Regions from separate parts of the Nostoc sp. genome, predicted to be linked through region 2. Evidence: riboswitches for the same ligand, from Rfam matches in the RefSeq annotation. Region 2 holds a riboswitch; the other holds the start of a gene.
The links. Region 2 has a riboswitch for cyclic di-AMP ahead of ACYTXL_RS20745 (universal stress protein). Riboswitches for the same ligand answer to the same signal wherever they lie in the genome.
Positions count from the first base shown of each region.

Region 1: another riboswitch for cyclic di-AMP. It lies ahead of ACYTXL_RS15380 (glycosyltransferase); the one in region 2 lies ahead of ACYTXL_RS20745 (universal stress protein).

Region 1 covers NZ_JBTYKD010000149.1:44,417-53,982, forward strand. Annotated here, with positions in the region: gene ACYTXL_RS15345 (aldo/keto reductase) at 1-274, shown strand, start outside; gene ACYTXL_RS15350 (PQQ-dependent sugar dehydrogenase) at 623-1,972, opposite strand; gene ACYTXL_RS15355 (helix-turn-helix domain-containing protein) at 3,346-3,612, opposite strand; gene ACYTXL_RS15360 (pentapeptide repeat-containing protein) at 3,794-4,600, opposite strand; gene ACYTXL_RS15365 (hypothetical protein) at 4,611-5,252, opposite strand; gene ACYTXL_RS15370 (hypothetical protein) at 5,507-5,659, opposite strand; gene ACYTXL_RS15375 (hypothetical protein) at 5,696-5,959, opposite strand; gene ACYTXL_RS15380 (glycosyltransferase) at 6,489-7,760, opposite strand; cyclic di-AMP (ydaO/yuaA leader) riboswitch at 7,921-8,149, opposite strand; gene argC (N-acetyl-gamma-glutamyl-phosphate reductase) at 8,296-9,267, opposite strand.
Region 2 covers NZ_JBTYKD010000222.1:81,405-90,970, reverse strand. Annotated here, with positions in the region: gene ACYTXL_RS20760 (MFS transporter) at 1-1,525, opposite strand, end outside; gene ACYTXL_RS20755 (high light inducible protein) at 2,026-2,238, shown strand; gene ACYTXL_RS20750 (high light inducible protein) at 2,281-2,493, shown strand; gene ACYTXL_RS20745 (universal stress protein) at 3,127-3,747, opposite strand; cyclic di-AMP (ydaO/yuaA leader) riboswitch at 3,940-4,126, opposite strand; partial or broken gene ACYTXL_RS20740 (ATP-binding cassette domain-containing protein) at 4,220-4,712, opposite strand; gene ACYTXL_RS20735 (sensor histidine kinase) at 4,976-6,166, shown strand; gene ACYTXL_RS20730 (DNA polymerase III subunit alpha) at 6,591-9,221, shown strand.

The DNA.
Region 1 (9,566 bases), on a different contig from region 2:
TCAAGATTCAGATTTCCAAATAGTCGATCGCGTCGTAGAATTAGCCCAAAAACGCGGTGTTAAACCAACACAAATCGCCCTAGCTTGGTTGTTGCATCAACCGGGTGTGACGGCTCCAATTGTTGGTGCTAGCAAGATAGAGCATCTCAAAGAAGCAGTGGAAGCTGTGGATTTCAAGCTTTCCGATGAAGAGCGCAAATTCCTTGAAGAACCTTACACACCTCATCCCATCTTAGGACATCAGTACCCAACCGCCTCTACCAGTCGTTCATAGCAAATATCTGGTTACTGGGGACTGACGATTGGCGAGCATCTCACTTTCGTAAAAATCCTTGTCAAACCTCACCCCATCCCTCTCCTTACCAAGGAGAGGAAACAACAGTCTTGTTTCTCATCTGGTATATTTGCTTTCACTGAGATCCTCCCTATCTTTGAGGTCATCACGAAATCAAGCTTTCCATAAGGAATATGGCTGTGGATGTTTAATATGAGAAAATGTTTCATGCCAAGTTCGATACCACAGCTGAACGGCATCTTCTAAATCATCTAATTGATCGGGACGAATCATCACCACGATATGGCAAATTAGTTTTAAAGTACTACTTTAAAGTTTGCAGATCATTTACTTAGTGGGCATAGAGATTTCCCAAATTCCTTGATTTCCACCATATTCCAGAACATAAATCTTATTGCCGATAATCTCATCATCAATGGGATTACTAAAACCTTCGACAATGCGCGTAGCATTAAGTTTATAGCTGCTAGTTCCTACTTTAGTTAACTTTAAATGCAGTAGGTCTTGGCCGGCATCTTTAAAAGGACCTGGTAATGTTTCGCCAGTGGGGTCGCCTATTGTAAAACTCAACATGAATCCATCTCTTTTGAATTCTGGACTCATTACTCCTTGTGTATCAAAAACTAAGCCCAAAGGAGAACGGTGTGCTGTAAAACTGCTGACACTTTGCCCCAGAACACTGGCATCTTTGACTTTGCCATCTAGAGGATCGCGGTAATTGTCTGCGTCCGGCCCAAAATTAGGAATTGGTTCAATTAAGTTTACATTGGGCCGAATAGGAAAGGTTGGATCGTTACGATAGTAGCCTTTTGTGACTGCGCCAAATTTGGGGTTTAACAACAAGTCCTTGGCAGGATTATAATTGGGGAATTGTTGGGGATTGTCTGTCCCACCAATCCTCCAGGGGAAGCCGTAATTACCACCTAGACGTAGCCAATTTAATTCATCTGACATATCCCGATCGGGGCCATTTTCTGTGCCAAATAAATCCCCATTGGGTGCAAAAGCCATATCGAAAGTATTACGTGTTCCTTCTGCAAAAATATAGCCAGCTGCCTTTAAGGTTGCTCGATTGTTTGCAAGCAAGAGATTTTTGCCATTAGTAGGAAGACGGAGTATACAGGCAGTTAATCCTACTTCACGAGTATTGGGATATAGACCATTAACAGACTGAACCTCACCATGATCGGTACGAGAACCGCTATTTACATAGATAAAGTTACCATCCAGACTAACAATCACGCCGTTGAAGCGATGGTCATAGGCTGTTTTGCTTTTGGGATAGCCTGCACTCTGAGCTAAAATAGACCAGATACGTTGTCCTGTACCCGAATTAATTACGCCTTTAACAATAATTCCTTTGGTCTGGTTATTCACAAGGTCTACATTGCCAACCAAATAAATTGTACCGTTAGGACCAATGGCCATACCTTGAGTTTCACCTACATTATGATTAGTAGAGTTGTACACAAGTGTACTAGTAGAAGAGCCTAAATTGACTCGATAAATCTCACCATTTAGTTTGAGGTAATAGAGGGTATTGTTTCGTGGATCTTTTGCAATCCGAACAGAAGGAGAAACCGATAAGGTATTGATAATATTGCGAATCTTAATATCAGGACGCAGGGCTTGAGGTGCAGCATTTACTCCAGTAGTGCCATGATTTAATAGAACCATTGTAAATAACAGCGTTTTGGCAGTCAAAAAACACCTTTTTAGAGCGAACTTAGGGATAAATCTGCGTTGAACTTGGTTGGATGATTTAGTGCTATTCATTATTTTCTTCATAAAATAGTCAGATGATTTTGTTGGGAAATCTTCTTAATCACGACTTACGCAAAACTACACGCGCTCAGGGGCAATTCATGTAGACGAAGGCTGACCGCAGGGTATTGCCCCTAAGACGAAAATCATTCTTTGCGGCTATTGTTTGTGTAAGTCCTGTTGATCAGGGAAAAAATTTCAGAGATTACGGGGTGAAATAAGCAATGGGTACTAGCTGATAAATAGTCTCTTGTTCGCTAAGGCGAGCCTTCAGTCAAAGAACTATTTATAAGTGAAATGTGAATTACTTAAAACTCTAAGTTTAAATACAGTTGCCTTTATTAACCTAATTAATATCAATATTACTTAGAAAATATTAATTATCGATTTGGTTAGTTGATTATGCAAATGCTAAGTAATTGGGTCAAAATTCATTTATTTTAATTATTTTCCCCGTATTTTTTCATTTTCAACTGACCTGTAATTATTTAATTATCATGAAGTACAAGCTTACATCAACTTCTTTACTAAATCTTCAAAATGTAAAGTTTGTGATTTTTGCTAGCATTATAAAGTATTGTAAATTTTAATGAAGTTTTTTTTTCAAGCTTACTGTTTTTTTTAGTAAGGGTGACAATATTTTTCAGCTTAATACGGTATTCTCGTTAAGTTAAGTTTCAATATCAATTTTTGTTTGTAAAAAAAATACTTTTATATTAAAGAAATACATTTTAAAATAGATAAGTTAAAGTTATAGATTATCAAGAGCGTTTTGGAGGTTAATAACACTTAAGCTTTACATAAATTTTATATAGCGGTTCTGGTCTCTTGTAAGGTACAAGAACCCCACCCCAACCCCCTCCCCGCCTGCGAGGAGGGGGCTATGATTCACCTCATCTGATTAGTGGGACTTAGACAAAAAACACCCAGAAAAAAGCCTCCAATCTATATACAGAGAGACTTTGACATCGTTTTGCTTGGTTGATTGATATATCTGGGTTTGAGCCATTTTTGAGCATTTGGTGTATTTCCCTTACCCTGCATGGGTTTGAGGCTTGTTTCTCCCCGAAAAATGTTTAAGTCCCGTTAGGAAACCCTATTAGGACTTATGCATTGTACAAATTCATCATGATGTGTATTAACAAAAATAGGTTGTTTTAGGCTTTTATTAATTATCGTTTGATCGTAAATAGACCATATTGTAGGGGTTTAGCAATGCTAAACCCCTACGAAAGATGTGGCTTTTCACTTATACATATTTACTATTTATTGTCAATGCGTAAGTCCTAGCTATATGCTTGCTTTAAGTAGTGACATTCTCCCATCACTGACTTGGAGTACCAGTAGTAATTTGGGTAAGGAGTATCGGCACTGATGATGTATTCCGACTTAAGACTACAAGCATTAACCGCACACTTACGCGATTTTATCCAGTCCCTTCGTTCATTCAACGCATAGTTGTAGACACGGCGCGATTGCTCCAGCCAATTAAGCATAATACTTTCGGCATTGGTGTCTGGATAAATTCGGTAGCTGTATGTGAGGTTAAGCATACAACTATTATAGCATTTCTAGGGAGATTTATTTGTCTCCTAACCAATCAATCTAATGGCAACTCCTCATACATCGGAGATATAATCGTCGCTGCCCGCCTATCCATCCCGTCGCTGATCGAAGCGATAGAGCGCGGGGCTTCCGGCGACTAGCTAAACGTCAATTACTTTTTCAGGGTAACTAATCGTGCCTTGAAGCGTCAGGCATAATTGCCTCCTGAAGATTTACGCCGTTGAGGTGAGCTAACCTAAGGTCAGCTCCTCTAAGGTTAGCTCCTCTGAGATTCGCCCCTGCCAAATTCGCGCCTCTAAGGTTAGTCCAACTCAAATCAGCTTGACTCAAATTAGCTTCACTTAGGTTAGCCCGCAGCAGATAAGCACCAGTCAGGTGAGCTTTGTTGAGATTAGCTTTGTAAAGGTCAGTTTCATAAAGATAAGCCCCCAACATTTCCGCCTCGTATAAAGTTGCTTCGCTGAGGTCAGCCGCAATCAAGTTAGCTTCAGTGAGGTTGGCAAAAGAGAGATTAGTCCGTATTAACTTCGCTGCTCCTAAATCGGCATCTCTCAAGTTGGCACCTCTTAAGTCAGTTCCAATTAGATTAGCATGAGCGATCGCAGCGCCTCTAAGATTCGCCTCACTCAAGTCAGCTCCAATCAAATTGGCATGACTCAAATCTGCCTGCGTAAGTATAGCACCACTCAACTTAGCAACACTCAAGTTAGCATCACTCAGGTTAGCTTCAACGAGGAAGGCTTTGTAGAGGTTGGCACTACTGAGGTCAGCACCACTGAGGTTTGCTCGCACCAGTAAAGCATTAGCCAAATCCACCTTGCTCAAGTTTACCCCCTGGAGGTTTGCGCCTCTGAGGTTATCCCCTTGCAGGTTTGCGGCGCTGAGGTCTGGTTCAATCTGAGGATTTTTCTTTCTCCACTCAATCCATATAACTGCACCTGCTTTGAGTAAAGCTAGATGCTCTCGATTTGCCATTTTCTCTCCTTTACTCCTGACGCCCACCCAGAGGATTTGCCCGACCTGCTACACTTTCAATCGCCGTTAACGCTCCCGCCGCACCTGCGAGAATATCTTGCTCTTTTCCACCTAAGTAAAGCCGTCCAAAGCTGCCTACAGCTTGAACCTCAAGAATGTTAATCGCCGCCGCTTTCTCCGCTTCATTCGCCGCCAGTGCGGCATAAGCAGCAGGCTCCACTTCTAATACATACAGCGTTTGCCCTGCTAGTAGTAGCTGTCCCCGGCGGGTGCGATTAATAAGTTGTGTTTGGTAAGCATCGATGTTGCGGATAATTTGGCTAGAAACAACACGCGGTTTGAGACATTCCTCTCTTCGGACTCCCAGTAAGGCCAAAATGGCTTGACCAGCAGCTCGCGTTTCGCCTTGGGAGCTAGAATGAACTTCCAATAGTCCGTACAGTCTTTCAACTACCTGCACTCCGGGACGGACAGAGGCAGCTTTCAGGGCTACATCCGTAATCTTATTAATTTCGATACCAGGAGAGATTTCAATCCACAATGATGTATCCCCTGGTAATGGTAAGAAGCCTTGAGCTACTGTTCCCATATATGCTGCATGTTGAGGTTGCAGGCTGTCGAGAAATACGAAACTGCGTAGCTCTATTCCCAAGATTTTGCTCTCCAGTCATAAGGGTAAAAGTTATCTATTGCAAGATATGAGCGCCTAACTTGGGGCATTTTAGCCACAAGTGAAGGATGGAAAAACACAAAGTAGAAAAATTTTGCTGTCGATAAATTTTACACCTGAGAAGTACTCTAGCAGTAAAACCGCTTTGACAATTGTACAAGTTTTATTAGGCACAAATCGAGCAGTGCTTGGGTCGATTTACTGATATAATTGATATTATACTCAGTACCCTGGCGTCAGTTTGAGTTAATTGCGATCGCTCTACCATGTTTTTCTACCACAATAGACTGAGCGATGTCTGACGACAAGCCCTCCTCCTCTAGGCTAATCCCCATCCGGTGCGTTTCCCCACAGTTTTGATCGTAAATAGATTCTCCTCGTTTAGACACGGAGAATTGCACCGATAATCTTAATTGGAATCAATGTCAAGGGTTATAGTCCATGTAACTCGAATACTTCAACCCAACCCAATCTCCATGTTCAGTAAGACCAAACTTGTACCCATATCCAACATCCCAAAAGCAAAACATATATCGTTGAATTTGTTGGAAATTGTTACGCATGAATTGGGTAACAGGTTTTTCCGATGAACCTCCATCATACTTAACTTTAAAATAGTAAGGATCGTCATCAAACATCTTTCCTGCTTTTAAGGCAAGTTCGATTGCGATCGCTTCCTTTGAGGACATTGTGCAAATAAGGACTCCAGGAATCACCTTTACGCTCACGCCGAGAAGGGGCATACTTATATCGAGGATACTCTTTTGGGTCTGTTGGCATCCCCCGACGTGCTATCCCTTTCGATGTTTTAAATCAGAAGTTTGAACAAAGCCTTCTGACAATAATAAATTCCAGCAATTCAGTTCTCCCCTATTCTCTGTATTCCAGACAAACGGCTGACGATTCTCTGTATAATTTCTAAGGCGACTAATAAGTTCTTGCGTTTCTGGGTGCATAAATCATCAAAGTGTAAATTTGTGCATTAACAAGCACCTTTCAAAATAAGGATATCCACCGTCAGCAAGTGAGGATAATTCTCTGTTGTGGGCGTTTGCTTTCATAATATACAGAAATTTTCTAGAGAATATCTATATTATCTTTTCTATGTTTATATATCTAAATTCAATTAAAATATTGTAGGATGGGCAAGATGCCCGCCCTAATTATGTCAATTTAAGGTGGAATACCTGATTAGTTCCGCGCTCAAAGCTGTAAAAATTAAACTGCAATTCGGGGTCGGGTATTGGGTGCAGTTTCAGCCAGCAAACGAGTGTAAAGTTGAGTCAGTCGAAATGCTACACTATACCAACTAAACGCAATTTCTGTCCGTTGTCGAGCCGCTTCACCTAACTGGTTTCGCCAAGCTGGATTGATGAGAATACGGTCTATGGCAGCAGCAAAAGCTACTTCATCTTTGGGGGGCGCAAGTAAGCCCGTTACTTCTGGTACAACAGTAAACTGTAACCCGCCAACATCACTAGCTACAACTGGAGTCTGACTCGCCATTGCCTCAATAGCAACTAAACCAAAAGGTTCGTAGTGACTAGGGACTACGCAGACATCGGCGGCGGCGTAGTAGAAGGGGAGGACAATTTCATCTAAGCGACCGGGAAAGGTTGTACAATTTTCTAATCCCAGTTCAGTAACGATGCTGGCAATGCGATGGCGTTCAATTCCATCACTCTGACCTGGACGGCTACCACCCCCAATGACTAGCTGGAGGTTAGCTTCACCCCTGAAACTAGACTTGGCAATGGCTCGTACTAAGGTTTCAATTCCTTTGCGTTGGTCAAAACGACCAACGTAAAGAACCATCTTGGCATCTGCTGCAATTCCCAACTTTTCCCGCGCCGCAGATCGGTGAATTTGCCCAAACTTGTCAGTATCGGTGCCACAGGGAATCATTTCAATGTTTCCTTGGCTGGAAACAAGTACTCGCATATGCTTTTGTTCTTGCGGACTGGTTGCAACTACACAGTCTATAGTTTCTAAACAGGCTTTTTCTACAGCTAATCGCTGGGCTGCAATTACGGGAACATCACCAATCGTTCTGTATTTAACCGCTCCTAAAGAGTGGTAAGTATGCACCTGAATCAGTGGTTGCTGCTTTTTCAATTCCATGCCAATCCAAGATGATAACCAGTAGTTGGTATGAATTAGAGAGTAATGGAACCCTTGTTGCTGCTGGAATCGTTGGAATTCTTCGATAAATTCAGGTAAATAGTCGAACAAGTTATCTCGCCCGATAAACTCAGCTGGTCCCGCTTCTAACCGAATAGTACGACAGTTTGGACTATGTTGGATAATCGCAGCTTGTTCAGGACTACTACGACGAGTGAACATATCCACTTGCCAACCTTGCTGGGCTAGGGCATAACCTACTTGACGCACATAGACATTTTGACCCCCAGCTTCTTCTTGACCAATTTCAACCGCCGGGTCGCCATCAACAGAAATTAGGGCAATGGGATGTTTCTTATTCTGGAACATAGCTGATTTTCACCTCTAGGCAAATAATCCTGCCTCAGACGCCAGAAATCAAGATATTGTTATCCTCTCTCAAGGCCGAGGGCAGGCACAACGAACCGCAAAGTTACCAGCCAAAGGACAATTACGAGAACAAGGCATTACTTGTAAGAATGCTGCTCGTTTAGTCTCCTCTCAATGCCGACGAAGTTAGTTGACGGGCTAGGACTGAGAGATGTCCTTCTTCAGAAAGTTATGAGTTATGAGTTATGTATTTAGTAACTTTTTAACTTCTCACTCTTAACTCCTCACTCCTGACTATTAACTCCTAACTTTCTTCAAGATACGCCCCTAGTTTGGTTCCTCCGCTCCGGTTTACCCTTATTCAAAAATGGTTTCAGGGAATATAGTGGATTAGGCAGACTGATTTATTTTTCTTGAAATGTTTATAACCTGTGAACATCATATATGTCAAGAGTCTGAACAAAAAAGTGTGATTTCAATCACATTAAGGCGCGTCTTACTGTCCAGACTAAAATGGTGTAATAGGCTGGTATTATTACAATCCCAAATCTTCTGGAAAACCCAGCATGATGTTTAGGTTTTGGATTGCGGCTCCCGATGCGCCTTTGCCCAAGTTGTCAAGACGAGCAACTAGCAACACTTCTTTGGTAGTGTCATTGGCGAATATAAAAACCTGAACAATATTGGTGCCGTTGATTGCCATCGCATCTAGAAATATTCCATCCCTCAGTAGAGTAGAATCTTGGAATGGAGCAACCTGGACAAATTTTTCACTTTGGTAGTAGTCAGCGATCGCTTGATAAATCACCTCACCTGATGGGGGATTATCTAAAATTCCTAGCGGCAAAGGCACCTGTACCAACATTCCCTGCTCAAAATCTCCCACTGCCGGTACGAACAGGGGCGGTGATGCTAACCCCGAATACTGATGCATTTCCTTAACGTGCTTATGCCCAAACTGCAAACCGTAGATGCCATAAGGGTAGAGCGACTCTGCCCCGGCTTGCTGCTCATGGAAGCTATAGTATTGTTTGATCAGATTCTTTCCGCCACCAGAGTAACCTGACACTGCATTAACGGTGATCGGAAAATTACTCTTCAGCAGTCCCTTAGCAATCAACGGACCGATACAAGCCAAAAATCCTGTAGGATAACAGCCCGGATTGCTGACAAACTGGGCGCTGGCGATTTTCTCTCGCTGTCCTGGATTTAGTTCAGGAAAACCATATACCCAGTCTTTAGCTGTGCGATGAGCGCTACTAGCATCCAGGATCTTCACCGTATTAGTACTGACTAAGCTCACAGCTTCGCGGGCTGCGTCATCAGGCAGGCAGAGAATGATCACATCGACGGCATTAATTAGTTTGGCTCGCTCAGTTGCATCCCGATGTTTAGATGCCTCAATGCTAACTAACTCGATATCATCGCGTTGGTTGAGGCGTGAGAAAATCTGTAAGCCTGTGGTTCCTGATTCCCCATCAATGAAAATCTTCGGTTTAGTAGTCATGCGCTTCTTATATGTAAGTGATGTTTTGACTGATTAATCCTTACTTGACTTTTGGTAAATGAATTATAAACCACGTCTATCTTGAAACCTGTAATTCTTCGGTGATCAAAAGGATTTGCCCTCATCCCCCAACCCCTTCTCCCAGATTTGGGGTGAGGGCAAAAACTACGCTTATAAACTTAGATGAGGTTTAAAAGTCAATACCTTTGCCAAAAATAGAGGTAATCTAGCTTTGCGATCGCAGAGGTCAAAGTTTAATTAACTTTTTTGTATTCCTGAGGATATCTAAATTTGTGTTG
Region 2 (9,566 bases):
CACGTTGCAAGTCTTGGACTATCTCTGTTTCTTCGACAACTTTCACTGTCGTTAGCACATCTTGGCGGACAGCTTCTAACTGATCTGCAATGCGGTGAATTTGGGTTTGGGTAAGCAGTCCCCGTTGTTGCAGGATGTTGACAAAATCGTTGCGGGATAGTCGCTCTATTTCTCTCTTGACTATTCCGGGGTCAGCTGCTGGATCGTAAATGACATCACGAAATTCCTGAGCGATTTTTTCTGGGCTTAGTTGCCAAGCATAAGTGTTGTGCAGATAGTTTTCGACATCAGCCCGAATTGGGCTATAGGGTTGTGATGGTGTTGGCAACCCTAGCTTATCTGCTTGTTGGGTGACTTTCTCTTTGGCAGTGGTGAGGCTACCCAAGATTTTTTCCACATCCAAATCAGGCAAATCGGCGCGTCCCAACACAATGCTGGTTAAGGCAGCTAGTCCTTGTTGGACTGTACTTTGAATTGCTCCTGGAGCCGCCTTTTGCTCACCTTCTTTGGAATTACGTGTTTCTGTTACTAAGCGATCGAGCTTGGCGTTGAGTTCATCTGTTTTAGCTTGTCCGGCTGGGAGTGATTTCAAATAATCGATTAACTCACCCATACGGTCTTCCGTGGGTGGTTGCTGACTGACCACTTGCTGCCAAACTTTATACAAGGTATCAGCAATTCGGCTAACGTCTTTTTTGGAAAGATCGGTGCGACTGCTGACTAACTCGATGAACTTTTCCCGGTCGATGTTGCGGATATCTGGAGTCCCTGCGATCGCTTTTAATTGCGGATCGTTGAGTAAATTTTCAAAGTCGCTCCGAATTTTCGACACATCTAGCTCTGGAGGACGTACCTTATCTAAGTAATCCTCTATATTCTCCCGGATACTCGTAGGGTCGATGGCGTTTCCTAGCTCCCGACGGATAGCGGCGGCGGCGGCTTCAGCCGTTGCTACCACTTGGTTATTCACAGCTTTTGCGCCCAGTGCGGCGGTGGCTGTGCCCATAATCGCCTGAAACCCTGAAGTTGCCGTATTGACGACTGAGCCAATTAAGGAACCTACGGTGGTAGAACTTACCCAAACGAGGATTAAGAAGTAAGCACCCCAAATCACCAAGCCGAGAATTGCTCCCAATGCTGGATCTAAGATTAAAAGGCTCAATTTTACCGCGAGGAAAGAAGCAATTAATAAGGCGATCGCTACAGTTACTACTGTCCAAATCCCTACTGCTGTACCAATTTTGCGAATAGTACCGCCCAAACTTCCCACTTCCCCACTATTATCTGAATCCGAGTCAGATGAGTGCCCCAGGTAGGAAATACCGGCTGCTAGGGAGAGATTAGTTAGAACTAATTGGAAAGCAAAGGCTAAGATCACGCCGGAGATTAAAGCCACAAAAAAGCGCGGACCGGAAGTGATAACCGATGCCTGTGCTGGCGTGACGTTTGACGTATCCCCTTGAATCTGTGCCACCCACAATAGTGGTTTGTAGAGTCCCACCATGATTTCCGTACTTTGGAACATTGTATTTCCTTGTTCTAAGTTTAAATTTAGGGAATTAAGAATTTCTTGAGAAGCAACTCTTAGATATGTATAGTATGTATTTATGTCTGTACCTATGGCAATACCTAACTCTGTTAGCTCAGAATCGTAGAATTTACCTGTTTAAAGCATCTCTCCCAAGGCTGAAAACCGTATCCAGCCAAAGATATAACTTTTCTATCTAACGCGGAAAAGATTCCTGATCAGATGAAAAACTTGGCTAAGTATTGGCTGCTACGTTTTAATTTTTAATTACTAAGTCACAACTATTTATTTTGCAAAAATTGCAGTTCAATCACGATAATTTTACATTTATTTATAATTAGATTTTTATCACCCTCTCAGGGTGGATTTGTCAGGACCAAGGAGTTGTTAATTATCCTCCGTAAGAAGTGCATGTAGTTTATGCCTACAGACAGAAAGGATCTGAGTTTTAGATAGCTACATTAAACTTAACAAAATAAATCGTTGAGGACAAAAAAATGGCAGTTCCAGAAACTCGCCCTTCTAGTGGTTTACCACCTGTTGCAACCGAATACAACGGCGTAGATCGCAATGCATTTTTGTTTGGCTGGACTCCCCAAGCCGAAATTTGGAATGGTCGCTTGGCAGCTATTGGCTTTCTCGCCTATTTACTTTGGGATTTAGCTGGTTATAGCGTTCTGCGTGACGTTTTACATCTGATTGGCTACTAGAAATTTAACACCTGAAAACCTATTATATTTTGGAGGGAAAAAATGGCAAATCAAGAAACTCGCCCTTCTACTGATTTACCACCTGTTGCAACGGAATACAACGGTGTAGATCGGAATGCATTTTTGTTTGGCTGGACTCCCCAAACCGAAATTTGGAATGGTCGCTTGGCAGCTATTGGCTTTCTCGCCTATTTACTTTGGGATTTGGCTGGTTATAGCGTTGTTCGTGACGTGCTACACATCATTAAATATTAGCAATAGCTAAAGAGTGAGGAGGAGCCACTGCGTTGCAGGGGTTCCTCCTTTGTAGCAAGTGGCGTTGGTCAGTTTTAAACATACTATTAATTAAAAATTAAAAACTGATAATTCTTAATTCCTGGTTAATCTCGGTTTTGGTAGGCAAAATTAAAAAGCTACTTAAAAGCCTTATTAAATATAGATTTTATGAAATTCAAGTCGATGTAAAAAAATGAGCGAACGAATGAATGTAATTAGACTAAATATAGAACACCACAAAAAGTGTGTAGAATTTAATCATTTGTAGGTTGGGTAGAACGGAGTGAAACCCAACATCAAGTCTCAATATTTCCGAATCCCTTTTACGGTAACGTGTACTAATACCAATTCTGTATTAAGATGCACAAAACTATATGAGGAACGAACCGTATTCTCTGCGAGAGGCTTCCACAAAGGCGCAGCGTCTCGTAGACAAGGACACAAAGAAAGAAAATTTGGCGCAGCCTCACAAAGAAATGGTATAAGGATTGCTTGCCATTTTTCCACACCCTACCTCCCGAAGTTTATTTAGTAGCGAAAAAAGCCACCTAGTTATAGGTGACTTATCTATGATTGAAATTTGATCAAAATTACTGAAATTCTGAAGAGCGATTATTCATCAATAGAAGTGGGAATGCCCAAAACGGCGCAGGGAAAATTATAACCTAGTGCCTCAATCATCTGATGATTGACAGATGTGCATCCTAGAAACAAAATATCGGCAGTTTCTGATTCAACAACTTTCTTAAGTTCTGTGGCAATGCAGCCAAACCGCAAATGAGATTTGAAAGAACCCTGCCATTCTTCAGCTAGACTTCGGGCTTGCCAGAGAATTATATCTGCTTGTTGCAGGGGAGTTGCCACTGTCTGCAATTTAGGTTGAGTTAATACCAGTGTGACAGACTTTGATACTTCACTGATTTGACACTCCAATGAAGGCTGTTTTTCTGGAAAGCTCAAGATATTTGGATACTGACTGCTTTGATTGTCTTGTACCACATAAACGGCTTGAACTGTGACTTGGGCATTAGTGGCTAAACGCGTTTGATGGGCAATCCAAAAGGCAATATCTAGTGCCGTATGACTGTTAGGAGATGCGTTATATGCAACTATTAAGTTAACGGCTTTTTCTGTTTGAGGTTTTTTAGAAAAAGGTTTTTTTGGTTCTGGCAGCAGTACCATTTGTTCAATTAAGTCATCTCGTCCTGTGGCACTTTGCAGACGTGCTAACATTGGCTTAATTTGCACAGCTTTACTTCTCCTTATGAAATGAAGTACTCATGAGAAGCAGGGGGAGAAATTTTAGATTTTGGACTTCGGCTACGCTCAGTCGAACGATTTTAGATTGAGGACGATAACCAAAATCTCCAATCTTAAATCAATCAAGGAAACCCCAATAATAACTGTATTTACAGCCAAAGTCTTGGGGGTTCCTTCCATTGCCTACGGAGTTAGCTGACGGGCTAAGACTGGAAGGTGTCTCTCTCTTAATAGTGCTGAGTTGTGAGTGCTGAGTTAAAGATTAATAGATTCCTAACTCTTAACTCCTCACTTTTTATGAGATACGCCCCACAATATGGTTCCTCCGCTTCAAATTCAGCTTTCATGAATTTGAATTAGGCTACCCACTAGAAAAAATGATAATCTAAATTTAGTCGTCTTGGGCAAAATATTGATCAAGGAAATTCAGCGCGTGGTTGCGGAGTTAAAAATACTCTTTTAAGCTTCGCATGGCGGCGCGAACCTCTTCCAGAGCAGTTTCGGTAACGCGTGGATGCTCAAAACAAACTTCTAATACTCTCCTATATTAGCATCTGGGCTATTGGTCATCAAGACGATGCGATCGGCATATAAAGTGATTCATCTACATCGTGGGTAATCATCATCGCTGCTTGAAGATTATTTTCCCAAATATCTCATACCTGCTGCTGCAATTGGCCACAAGTTAGCGCATCTAGTGTCCCAAAAGGTTTATCCATCAATAACATTTTGGGACGAATTGCTAAAGCTCTGGCAATACCTACTCCTTGTTTCATACCTCCAGAAATTTCATCAGGATATTTGTCAGCCCCCGCCGTCAAGTTTACCATTGCCAAGTGTTGATTTACAATGCTGATTTCTTCAGCCGTATTGGCATTTTTTAACACTTCATCCACGGCTAAACGGATATTTTATCGCACTGTTAAGTAAGGTAACAGCTAATAGTTATAAAAAAATATCCGCAAAACTTGCAGACTAAATGATTATTGTAATTCCTCGTTAAGATGAAAACTATATTATAATTATAGTTTTTTGTAAATTTTATATACGGATAGTTAATTAAGTAAAAGAACATATAAAATGTATTTCTTTTGATAGATTAATTAAATCGCTAATTTTGTCAAAAAAACACTGCACTCGGTAAACTAATTGCATATAGTAGTGAAGTTTACTCCTCGATCTCCTCGCTGAATTTAACATAATGGATTTTAGTCAAGTACTGGCTGAAAAAGCGGACACCATCCTTGATAAATGGATTACAGCAGTTCGCAACGATAGACAGATTGAAAGTGCTGATGATTTATCTTATACAGCGGTAAAGGATCACATCCCTGATGTTTTGAAAGCAATGGTAACGGTGCTTTCAAAATATCAGGATAATCATATTCAGTCGATAGTTAATGCGAGTGTCCAGCATGGAGCTATTCGAGCCGAACAAGGATTTGATCCAACCGAAATAGCTAGAGAATATCATTTGCTACGAACATTAATATTTGATGCTATACAAGCAGATTTATTGAGTGGAACACCTGTAGAGATAATTCGTTCTATACGTTTGATTGACGCTATCATAGATGAAGCGATCGCTCGATGTTTTAAGAGTTATGTTGAAGAGCGGTTGCGAGAATTACAGCAGTTGCAGTCAGTAGTTACGCTCCATAATGAGGAACTTACGCGCTTAGTTACCGCAAATCAAAAGTATCTTTCCCAACTAGCCCATGAATTTAAACAACCTCTAACTTCTATTATTGGTTACTCGGATCTGTTTTTACGCCAACAACCGCGAAAGACTGAGGTGAAAGACACTTCTGCCAATTTAGAACACATTGAGCGTGTGCTACGGAATGGTAGGCAATTACTGCACCTGATTAATAATGTACTAGAATTCTCGCGGGATGATCCAGGGCAAATAAAATTCCAACTAACGGCTACCGATGTACGTGAATTAATTAATAATGTATGTGAAATGTTGGAACCTTTAGTTGCTGAGAAAAATTTAAAAATCGTAGTAGATTGCGATCGCGCCCCTAAAGAATTAATCACAGATTCTTTTAAATTCCAACAGATTGTTACAAATCTTATTAGTAATGCGATTCGCTATACAGAGTCGGGGACTATTATTATAAGGTGTAAGGTGTTGGAGAATCAGAGATGGGCGTTCGCGGTTTCTGACACTGGAATTGGCATTGCACCAGAAAACCAAGCCCAGATATTTGAACCCTACTTTCGCGTGAGTTGTAGCAATCGTTCCTATCTTCCTGATAGTACTGGATTGGGGTTAGCGATCGTCTCGCGGTTAGTGAAACTATTGCAAGGTCAAATTAACCTAGTCTCAGAGGTAGGGGTTGGTTCTACTTTTACGGTAATTTTGCCCTTAGAAGTGAAGATTTGAGAAGTTTATAGTATTTTTTTAAAACTCATGAAATAAGGCGTGAGATAAAAAATCAATGGCTAGATACTGGTTAACTGCTGTAACTATTAAAACTTAACCTTCGGAAGTGAAAATTTCGCAAACAAGTTAATCTAAGATCCCGTTGCTTTACAATAAGACTTACGTAAAACTACACGGGGTAGGGGCAATTCATGTAGCTTTAGCTGACCGCAGGGTATTGCCCCTAGCTAAAAATCATTCTTTTCAGTTATTGTTTGCGTAAGTCCTGTGCAAAATCCGGCTCAAAAGGGTAAGCCACTGGGTAGACCCTAGAGATAACCTGATTAGCATTAAAACTGTATACTATCAGTAGCTCTAATGCTTGCGGTAGTTGTGTTTCTTCTCTATAAGATGCTACGCGAACATTTTAAATTTTGAATTGCTTATGTCCTTTGTACCTTTACATATTCACAGTGACTACAGTCTACTTGATGGGGCTAGTCAGCTACCAGAGTTGGTGGATCAAGCGATCGCACTGGGGATGAAAGCGATCGCCCTTACCGATCATGGTGTCATGTATGGCGCGGTTGAATTGATCAAAATCTGCCGTAGTCAAAATATTAAGCCGATTATCGGCAATGAAATGTATGTAATTAACGGCGATATCGAGAAACAAGAACGCCGCCCCAAATATCATCAAGTTGTTTTAGCTAAAAATACCAAAGGTTACAAAAATTTAGTCAAAATAACCACAATTTCTCACCTCAAAGGTGTTCAAGGCAAAGGAATTTTTTCTCGTCCTTGTATTAATAAAGATTTACTAAAAGAATATCATGAAGGCTTGATTGTCACCAGTGCTTGCTTAGGTGGAGAAGTTCCCCAAGCGATTCTCAGTGGTAGACCAGATGCAGCCCGGAAAGTTGCTCAGTGGTATAAAGATGTATTTGGTGATGATTATTATCTAGAAATTCAAGATCACGGCTCCCAAGAAGACCGAATTGTGAATGTTGAAACAGTCAAAATTGCACGGGAACTAGGGATTAAATTTGTTGCAACTAATGATTCGCATTTTATTTCTTGTTTTGACGTTGAAGCCCACGATGCTTTGCTCTGTATTCAAACTGGCAAGCTAATTATTGAAGATAAGCGAATGCGTTATAGCGGTACAGAGTATCTCAAATCTGGTGAGGAGATGCAGCAGCTATTTCGAGACCATTTGCCGGATGATGTGATTGCAGATGCGATCGCTACCACTGAAGAAGTCGCCGATAAAGTCGAGCCTTACCATATTATGGGTGAGCCTCAGATTCCTACACCCCCAATTCCCTCTGGTCATACTCCTGACACTTACGCCGAAGATGTTGCATGGAGTGGACTTTTAGAACGATTAAATCGCAAATCTCGCCAGGAAGTCGATTCTGTCTATAAAGAAAGATTAGAATACGAACTGAAAATGATTCAGCAGATGGGTTTTTCCAAATACTTTCTAGTTGTATGGGACTACATCAAATTTGCTAGAGATAATAACATTCCTGTGGGACCAGGTCGGGGTTCGGCAGCTGGTTCATTAGTTGCTTATGCAATGCGAATTACTAATATTGATCCTGTACATCATGGGTTACTATTTGAGCGGTTCTTGAACCCAGAACGTAAATCAATGCCTGATATTGATACGGATTTCTGTATTGAACAACGGGATAAAGTTATAGAATATGTAACTGATAAATATGGTGCAGATAGAGTTGCCCAAATTATTACTTTTAACCGCCTAACTTCTAAAGCAGTTTTAAAAGATGTCGCCAGAGTATTAAATATTCCCTACGGGGAAGCTGACAAAATGGCAAAATTAATTCCTGTGGTGCGGGGGAAACCAACGAAACTTAAGGTGATGATTTCTAAGGAAACCCCAGAACCACAGTTTAAAGAGAAATATGATAAAGAACCCCATGTTCGCCATTGGCTTGATATGGCGATGCGAATTGAAGGAACTAACAAAACTTTTGGTGTTCATGCAGCAGGTGTGGTAATTTCTGCTGATCCACTTGATGAAATTGTGCCGCTACAAAAGAATAATGACGGTTCTGTGATTACCCAGTATTTCATGGAAGACCTGGAATCAATGGGTTTGTTGAAAATGGATTTTCTGGGTTTACGGAACCTAACACTAATTCAAAGAACTGTTGATTTAATTCAAGAAACAAGAGGATATCGGGTTGATCCTGATGAAATTCCCCGCCAGGAAAGAAAAGCACAAAAGATATTAGCTAAAGGTGAACATAGTTCTCTACCAAAAGATGTCCAAAAAACTTATGAATTATTAGAAGCAGGTGAGTTAGAAGGGATATTTCAATTAGAATCTTCTGGGATGCGTCAGATAGTCAGAGATTTGAAACCTTCTAATATAGAAGATATTTCTTCAATTTTAGCACTTTATCGACCGGGGCCATTAGATGCGGGACTGATTCCGAAGTTTATTAACCGCAAACACGGGCGAGAAAAGATTGATTATCAACACACCATTCTGGAACCAATATTAGACGAAACCTATGGAATTATGGTCTATCAAGAGCAAATCATGAAAATTGCTCAGGATATGGCTGGATATACCTTAGGACAAGCTGACTTGCTGCGCCGGGCGATGGGTAAAAAGAAAGTTTCGGAAATGCAAAAGCAGCGTGAAAAATTCGTAGATGGCGCAGCTAAAAATGGTGTTCAGAAAAAAGTTGCGGATGAATTATTTGAGCAAATGTTAAAGTTTGCTGAATATTGTTTAAGCTATGATACAGAAGTATTGACGGTAGAATATGGCTTAATACCGATTGGGGAAGTTGTAGAAAAATGCATTGAATGTACTGTGTACAGCGTTGATAATAATGGAAATATTTACACGCAACCTGTGGCACAGTGGCATGATCGCGGACAACAAGAAATGTTTGAATATTGTTTGGAAGATGGTTCATTGATTCGGGCAACAAAAGATCATAAATTTATGACTGTTGATGGTCAAATGTTGCCAATTGATGAAATATTTGAACGAGAATTGGATTTGATGCGGCTAGAGGGTTTGCCGAATTAGCCAGAATAAAACTTTAGTAGGGGACTTCCAACAAATAAATTATCCAATCTTGTGGGGTGGGCAGCGTTCGACTGAGCGCTCACGCCGAAGTCTTGCCCGCCTTGGACTACGGGCGGGCGAGACGCCCACCCCACAAGAAATAGTTGAGTATTCTTTTATTTGGAAGTCCCTAGTATGAGATTACGCTCTTGAATTAGCAGTGATCATATTTGCAAGACTAATACTTTTGTTTTTATGGTTACTGAAAGCGATCGCTTTGAAAAATGATTCAACAAAATTTTAGCAATGGAAGCGCACCTTTGCTGCATATTATGCCTATAAGGTTACACTTGGTGACATGATCAA